2 regions of the Paenibacillus sp. p3-SID1389 genome follow, and region 2 is predicted to be linked to the other one. Evidence: riboswitches for the same ligand, from Rfam matches in the RefSeq annotation. Region 2 holds a riboswitch; the other holds the start of a gene.
What was found. Region 2 has a riboswitch for FMN ahead of M3G15_RS00850 (DMT family transporter). Riboswitches for the same ligand answer to the same signal wherever they lie in the genome.
Positions count from the first base shown of each region.

Region 1: another riboswitch for FMN. It lies ahead of ribD (bifunctional diaminohydroxyphosphoribosylaminopyrimidine deaminase/5-amino-6-(5-phosphoribosylamino)uracil reductase RibD); the one in region 2 lies ahead of M3G15_RS00850 (DMT family transporter).

Region 1 covers NZ_JALXVO010000032.1:37,536-41,746, forward strand. Annotated here, with positions in the region: gene ribE (riboflavin synthase) at 1-506, opposite strand, end outside; gene ribD (bifunctional diaminohydroxyphosphoribosylaminopyrimidine deaminase/5-amino-6-(5-phosphoribosylamino)uracil reductase RibD) at 506-1,627, opposite strand; FMN riboswitch at 1,919-2,081, opposite strand; gene tlp (small acid-soluble spore protein Tlp) at 2,270-2,497, shown strand; gene M3G15_RS13960 (peptidylprolyl isomerase) at 2,566-3,003, opposite strand; gene lysA (diaminopimelate decarboxylase) at 3,146-4,211, opposite strand, start outside.
Region 2 covers NZ_JALXVO010000001.1:204,037-208,247, reverse strand. Annotated here, with positions in the region: gene M3G15_RS00860 (glycoside hydrolase family 52 protein) at 1-250, shown strand, start outside; gene M3G15_RS00855 (diguanylate cyclase) at 413-661, opposite strand; gene M3G15_RS00850 (DMT family transporter) at 801-1,817, opposite strand; FMN riboswitch at 1,952-2,108, opposite strand; gene M3G15_RS00845 (glycoside hydrolase family 18 protein) at 2,215-3,501, opposite strand; gene M3G15_RS00840 (MetQ/NlpA family ABC transporter substrate-binding protein) at 3,612-4,211, opposite strand, start outside.

The DNA of each region.
Region 1 (4,211 bases), on a different contig from region 2:
ACCGTCTCGGCTAACGTATGCGGGATGATGGATACCGTAAACGTCCCGCCTTCCGCTTCGACCACCGTTAAGCTGATCCCGTCTACAGCGATGGAGCCTTTAGGAATAATGTATTTGAATAAGGAAGGCTTACTTGGACGAATTTCAAACACGACCGCATTCTGATCCTGGCTCGTTCCAACAATGGTGCCGACTCCGTCGACATGTCCCTGTACGATATGTCCGCCGAACCGTCCATTCGCCGCCATGGCCCGCTCCAGATTCACACGGCTGCCTGGTTTCAAATCCTTTAGATTCGTGTTGCGGAACGTCTGCGGCATCACGTCTACCGTAAAGGAGGAAGCGTCAAACGAGGTGGCTGTCAAGCAGACTCCGTTCACCGAAATGCTGTCACCTAGCTTGATGCCTTCCGTCACAACCTTCGCCGAAATGTTCAGAATCATCGCTTCCCCTTTGCGGCTGATCGATTTCATCGTGCCGATTTCTTCCACAAGTCCTGTAAACATTAGTGATCTCCCTCCTTCACCTGCGCCCAGACCGGTACTCCCCGGATGCACACATTATCCCCGATTTGTTCGACTTCCATGTCGCGCAAGGTCACCGCATCCCGCATTAGATCATACCCGGCAAAGCTAAAGCTCGAGGGCGCTTCAGCTCCTCCGATCAGCTTGGGAGCAAGGAAAAGCACGATCTCATCCACCAGCTGCTGCTCCAATAGCGAACCGTTTAGACGTCCGCCTCCTTCTACGAGTACAGAAGAAATCCCTCGCTGTCCGAGTTGAACGAGCGCGTTCCGTAGATCAACCTGCGGACCGCTGCCGCAGCGGAGAACTTCCGCCCCAAGGTGGATGAGGCGTGCTGCCTTGTCTGGATCAGCCTGTTCCGTCGTCACAATCCATGTGGGAGCTTGCCCATCCCGAAGGACTTGTGCCGTCTCTGGAATGCGGAGCGTCGAATCCGCGATGATGCGAATGGGCGACAATCCCGGAACGGATAACCGGGTAGTCAGCTGCGGATCATCCGCGAGGATCGTCGAGGCGCCTACCATAATGGCCTGATGGCGATGCCGCATCGTATGGACGATTTCTCTTGCTCCCTCGTTGGAGATCCACTTGCTGTCCCCCGTCCGACTCGCCAGCTTCCCATCCAGCGTGCTGGCGGATTTGATCGTCACATACGGCATGCCGGTCGTGATGAACTTAATAAAGCGACGATTCAGCTTCAAAGCCCGTTCACGCAGCACACCAACTTCCACCTCAATCCCGGCGGCGCGAAGCAGCTCAATGCCTTTGCCGGCGACCAGCGGATTTGGATCTTCGCAGGCAACTACGACGCGCTGCACCTTCTCGTGAATCAAGCGCTCTGCGCAAGGCGGCGTTAACCCGTGATGGCTGCAGGGCTCCAAGGTGACATAAACGGTGCTGCCTTCTGCCTGGGAACCGGCCATGTTCAGGGCATGCACCTCGGCATGCGGAGTTCCCCGCTTCAAGTGCGTACCCAGCCCAACCAATGCCCCGTCCTTCACGACAACGGCACCAACGACCGGATTGGTCCCGGTTTGTCCCTGCGCGCGCTCCGCCATGTCCAGCGCTAGAGCCATGTAATATTCGTCGTCAATCACCTTCATCCGCGGTCCTCCTTACACCAATCCGTGAAGCGAAGAATACAAAAACAACCCTGCCGCAATCCGGCAGGGTTGAAATGAGAGTGGTTTTACGCATATCAAAAAGAGCACCTTCGTCTCCTCCCTGTCGCCACGACACGATCTGAGATCGTACAAGACGACAATGGACCAAAACGAAAGCTTGGCAACGTCAAGACTCTTCACCATCGTATATATGTGAAAAATAGAACTTGATCGTTTGAAGCTCTTTAGGTATGAACACCTTCGCAAATAAAATAACGTACGTGCTCTCGCGTTTTCCTTCTCCCATCCAGACTATACTGTCGGTCCCGGAATCTCACCGGCTCAGCCGCATGCTTACGTAAGCGCTGCGGGTCACGGACTTGTGCTTCATCGAACGAGCGTCCAATGAGCCATCACCGTCGGTAGGGAATTTCACCCTGCCCCGAAGGATTGCCAAATATTAAATTTGCATGACTGCAAGACGAATGTTAGCACTAATTTTGCAAAAAATCAAGCACACCTGTCACAACGCCAGCGAACCTCCACCTAGCGGGTACTTGCAGATGTGCATAAAAACCGGCCTAAAGAGCTAACCTTAAGAACGATATCGTATGACAAATTCAATTCTCAGGAGGAATGAACGTGGCAAAACCGGATAATCGCTCCGACAATGTGGAAAAGCTGCAACGGAGCATCCAAAACACGATTAAGAATTTCCGTGAAGGACAAGATTACCTCAGCGAACATGCTGACGAAATCTCCCCTCAGGAGAAGAAGCAAATCGAGGAGAAGAACGAGAAACGACTGCACGCTATCGAAGGCTTACGCGAAGAGATCAAAGACGAAGCCGCTCACCAAAGAAAATCTTAATTCAATGAAAAGGGGCTCCGCCGCCAAGACCAACTTGGATTTGCGGGGCCCTCTTACTTACTGGCTGATTAAGCTTCGTCCCAAACGGTAACTTCCTTCATTTTATCCCCAGGACGAATTTGGTCCACGTATTCCATACCCGAAATCACTTTACCGAAAACGGTATGCACTCCGTTCAAATGCGGCTGCGGCTCATAGACGATAAAGAACTGGCTGCCGCCTGTATCCTTGCCGGCATGGGCCATCGACAATACCCCGCGCTCATGCTTGGTCACGTTGGTATCTGTTTCGCATTTGATCGTATAGCCCGGACCGCCCGTACCATTGCCGATCGGACAACCTCCTTGCGCGACAAAACCCGGAATCACGCGATGAAACGTAAGTCCGTTATAAAATCCGGAGTTGGCCAGCTTCTCAAAGTTCGCGACCGTTCCAGGAGCTTCCTCGGGCAGGAACTGAATTTCGACTTCTCCGCCTTTTTCCAAAACGATTTTACCTTTTTTCATATCAATGTACACACCCTTCTATATGAACGTCTGGGACAAACCTCTTACAGTTTACTAGAAAATCCGCGTACAAGCAAAACAAGGCCAAACAGGGAACGAATACACGCTCCCTCTTAGGCCTTGTTGCTTCAATCGCTCCTGCCTATTTCAGCGATGGCTGCTTCGCGATCCGTTCTGGAATCACGTCACATGCGACCAGATCCTGCAACGACTCGCGCTTCACGACAAGATCGCTGCGGCCGTCTTGCACGAACACGACCGCCGGACGACGGATCCGGTTGTAGTTGCTGGCCATCGCGTAGTTGTACGCACCGGTGCAGGATACGGCGAGCAGATCGCCGCTGTTCACCTTCGGCAGCTCTACGTCCCAAATCAACATATCGCCGCTTTCGCAGCATTTACCGGCAATCGACACGATCTCTTCATTGGCATCGTTGGCGCGGTTGGCCAGCATCGCCTCATATTTCGACCCGTACAGCGCCGGACGTGGGTTGTCCGTCATTCCGCCATCAACGGCCACGTATTTACGTACGCCAGGGATATCCTTGCTTGTACCTACCGTATACAGCGTCGTGCCAGCATCACCTACGATGCTCCGGCCCGGTTCAACCCAGATTTCCGGAAGCTGCGGATAATCAGCGAACTCCCGTTTCACTGCATCCGTAATCGCTCCAACATAATCGGACACCTTCAGCGGTGTGTCGCCTTCCGTATAACGAATGCCAAAGCCGCCGCCCAGGTTAACCACCTTGAAGATCACACCAAGCTGATCCTTCACCTGCATAGCAAAAGCCGCGACGCGCTCAACCGCCAACTGGAACCCTTCCACTTCAAAAATTTGCGAGCCGATATGCGAATGCACGCCAAGCAAATGCAGATTCAGGCTGCGGTTGGCCAAATCAACGGCTTCCAACGCCGAACCGTTGCCGATATCAAACCCGAACTTCGAGTCCGTCTGACCGGTTGAAATATATTCATGCGTATGGGCTTCCACCCCTGGTGTTACGCGCAGCAGGACATTGACCGTAACGCCTTTCTCGGCGGCAAGCGCCTGCAGCATGTGCAGCTCCGTAAAGTTGTCCGCTACGAAACAGCCAATCCCGGCGGAAATCGCCATTTCCAATTCATCTGGCGTCTTGTTGTTGCCATGAAAATGGATTCGCTGCGCAGGAAATCCCGCTTGAAGGGCCGTATACAATTCACCTTCG
Region 2 (4,211 bases):
GAAGCTGTCCTCGACGAGCAACAACTCCTGGCTCAGCAAAATTTATCTCTGCCAGTTCATCGCCCGCCGGATCCTCGGCCTCCCTTGGGACGAACGAGGGCAAGCTGCCGATGCGGCGCATGTGGCCTGGTTGACTTCCGAGAAGAACGCCTACTGGAGCTGGAGCGACCAGATGATGGCCGGCGTGATCTGCGGCAGCCGGTATTATCCGCGCGGTGTAACAGCGATTTTGTGGCTGGACGAGAAATAAACCCGCCTGCAACATAAGAAAAACGTCTATCGACGTACATTCAAAGTAGACAGACCGCGTTTAGCGGAAGTTTTTCTTGCGATATCAGGATGCCGGTGCCCCGAAGTTTATACTTTCTGAAATCTTCAAAAGCCGGGCCCTAATGGGCCCGGCCTTTCGCTGTTATGCGCCAAACAAATCCCCCTCCCGCAGTCGAGGATGGACCTTCCCGGCGAATTCCCGCAGCAGCTCGTTTCCGATATGATGGCCAAAGGAGTCGTTAATCGTCTTACAGTGGTCGACATCGATCAAAATAAACGAGGCGGGAATCCCCTCCTTCCAGCATTGCCGCAATGTCTCCCGCGTATGGTGCATGAAGGCCCGCCGATTCTTTGGAAATCCAACATGAAACTTCCCACCGTCTCCCGACAAATGATCTTCATCCTTTTTTGATACTTTTTATTATCACATAACAAATTTCACCAAAGAGGGGTGTGGAGAATGAAAAAAAAGCGAGGATTTCCATCCTGTGGGACAGGAGGAAATCCCGCTTATTCATCGACTTGCTGGATTATTGGTTGGTATCTCCCTGACGGGAGATCAGGAATAACGTGCCCCAAATCAGCACGAATCCACATGCCTGGGCTACTGTAATCAACTGCTGGAACGCAATCCAGTTGATCAGAACGCCAACCATTGGGAAGCTCAGCTCCGCCAGGGTGGCGACCGACGCTTTGGTTGTTGTCAGCCCTTTATAATAGACGAGCAGGCTTAGCAGCCCCGGCAACAACGCTTGTCCAAGCATATTGAGGGAAAATGCGGCGATTTGCGAGGTGCCGGTCGGCAGGCTCCAGGCGGCCCCTTCATTCCAAGTGATAGCCAGCAGCAGCGGCAGTGCCAAAATAAACCGCAACGATGTCACCGTCTCATATTTCATCGTCCCTACCATCAACCGGCCCATCACCGTGGATCCGCCCCACAATGCGGCAGCGCCTAGCGACAACAGGCTGCCGATCTGCACAAAATCGCTCCAATGCCCAATCGGCATCGTAAACCCGAAGGTCAGCAAATACGTTCCAAGCAACGCGATAAGCAGATATCCGAAAAAGTGGCGCGGCAGCTTCTCTTTAAGCAGCAATCCGGCCAGCAGGATGGCAAACAGCGGCTGCATTTTTTGCAGCAGCAGGACTGCATTCAGGTCACCGCTTGACAAGGCCAACGTAAACAGAATCGTGGCGATGGCCGAACCGCCCCACGAAATAAATAGCAGCGCGCCCCCTTGACGCCAACCAAGCCCTTTAAGCTCGGTGCGGTTTTTCCATAAGACCGGTATGGCAAAAAGCGCGATAATCAGATGCTCAATCAATACGATTTGCGCCGAGGTCAGCGACTTCAGCAGGATCACCCGAAACAACGGGTCTACGCCCCACAATGCTGCACCCAACACGACAAGCCAGAAACCGCTGCGCGATTTGCGTGCTTGAGCCGTTCTGGGCGAGTGCTGAATCTGACCGGATGCGCCCGTAAGTGCCCCTGCATTCAATCCAGCAGAAATTTGGACACCACTGCTTACTTTGACTTTCTCCATGGTGTCTGTCCCCTTCTTGAATAGAGGGTCTACGTAGAAAACCCCCGCATCGACCTTTCTAAAGGCTTTGCGGGGGCTGACCAAATAAGCTTGGCAGGCGACCATGGCAGGTCCCTGATTCAAACTTCAGCTTCATTGATCTCCTCCCATCCGGACTTTACCGTCGGCCTTGGATTCTCACCAAGTCAGTCGCTTCGGGCCGTGAAGGCCATCTGCGAGTCGCGGGCTGCGGTTCCCTCTTGCCGAAACCTCACCGCCGGTCGGGAATTTCACCCTACCCCGAAGATCTCTATTCATTTAATTTTGGATTACTTAAGTTGTTTCTATCATAACGCAGGCTGTCAAGCGACTCTGTTGCAAAAATCACAAAGCCTGATCATGTCCCAACAATTCATCTTTATCCCCGCTTGACCACCTCGAAATTGTCTTCGAGCAGCAGCCAATTTTGCGGAAAACTTAAACCCAGCTTCCAATAACTCATCCCGCGCAGCCCCAGCTCCTTGATCAGGTTAAACTTGGCTTGGATCGAGCGGGCGTCCTCGAACCAGACTTCATGTTCCCTTCCTTCCGCATCCCAATAATGGAAGAACGGTGCCTGATCCCGCTCGCTGTATTGAATGGCGACTCCATGCCGCGCGGCAATTTGGATCGCCTGCTGCGGACTAATCGCCCGTGCGGTGCTTCCCGGCACAAATGGCAACGTCCAGTCGTACCCATATAAGTTTTGCCCCATCATGATTTTGGAGCCTGGCATTTCCGTCAGCGCATATTCAAGAACCCGGCGGACTGGACCAATAGGCGACACCGCCTGGGCCGGTCCACCGCTGTAGCCCCATTCATAGGTCATGATCACGACAAAATCGGCAATTTCACCGTGGGCCCGGTAATCATGTCCTTCATACCATTTGCCTTGCTGACCGGCACTGGTCTTGGGCGCCAAAGCCGTCGACATCAGCCAGCCCTGCTCCGCGAACCGCGCTTTGGCTTTACGCAAAAAAGCGTTGTATGCCTCCCGGTCTTCGGGCCGCAGAAACTCAAAATCAAAATGAATGTCGCGAAATCCGTATTTGTTTGCTGTCGTGACGATGTTGTCCAAAAAACGATCTTGAATCGGGATATCGTTGAGTAAGATCCGGCCAAGCTCGTCGCTGAACTGATCATTCTCCTGATTCGTGATCACCATCATCAGGACAACCCGGTTCGCCCGGGCAATTTCCGGAAATTGATTTAGCGGAGGCTCTCGAAGCGAGCCGTCCCGTTGCGCTAGGAAGCTAAACGGAGCCAGGTATGTCAGGTGCTGCGCTGCTTCCCGCGCACTTTCCTCCAGCGCCGGAGAAACCGTTCCGCCGCGCGGTTCTACATAAGCGTTAAATTCAGCGCTTCTTCGCGGCCGCGGCGGAATGTACAGCCGAAACCCGATCGAAAGGGGGCGCTCTACGCTAATGGCGTTAACGCGGGCTAACTCTTGATAACTTAATCCAAATCGCTGGGCGATCGACCATAAGCTGTCCCCAGGCCGAACCCAATAATAGCTGCCGACGATCGGGATGACCAAGGTTTGTCCAACCACGAGCTGTTCCGGATTCGGCAATTCATTGGCTTCAACGATATCCTCATAAGGTACGCCATAGGCTTGTGCGATACTATACGTCGTTTGGCCTGGCTGGACGATATGAACCTGCATCGACTCCCCTCCTCCATATGGATCATTCTAACATCATCCTATGAAGAGGGAAGTTTGACCTATTCCGATCAGCAAGGCGCCGTGTCGAGATTTCGTGTCAGGACACTGAATTAGAACGCCGGAATCGCAATCTCGTCGTAATTGTCCTCGAGAAACTTCTTGACCTCCGGACTGGAAATCGCCTTTGCCAGCTTCTGAATCGGCTCGGAATCACGGTTGTCCTCACGAGCCACCAAAGTGATTGCAAATGCCGATTCGACGGTTTCCGTCAGCAAGGCATCCTTCTTCGGCGTAAGTCCCAGCGGGCTGGCATAAGCCGGGGTCATCAGCACCAAATCGGCATCGTCCAGCATCCGGGCCAGCATGAGCAGGTCAACTTCCTCGAATTTATAGTTATGCTTGTTCTCTACGATATCCGCAAGAGTCCCGTTAATCCCTACGCCTTCCTTCAGCTTGATCACGCCGGCTTTGTCCAGCATGTCAAGGGAGCGTCCTCCGTTAGACGCGTCGTTTGCGATCACGATCGTTGCTCCGTCCGGGAGCTCTTCCATGGATTTATAACGTTTGGAGTAAGCGCCGTATACCGCATGATACACCGGCTGAACCGGAACGAGGTTGGCGTTTTTGTTTTTATTGTACTCCTCCATCCAAGGGACGTGCTGGAAGAAGTTCGCATCCACTTCCTTGTTCGCCAGCGCATCATTTGGCTG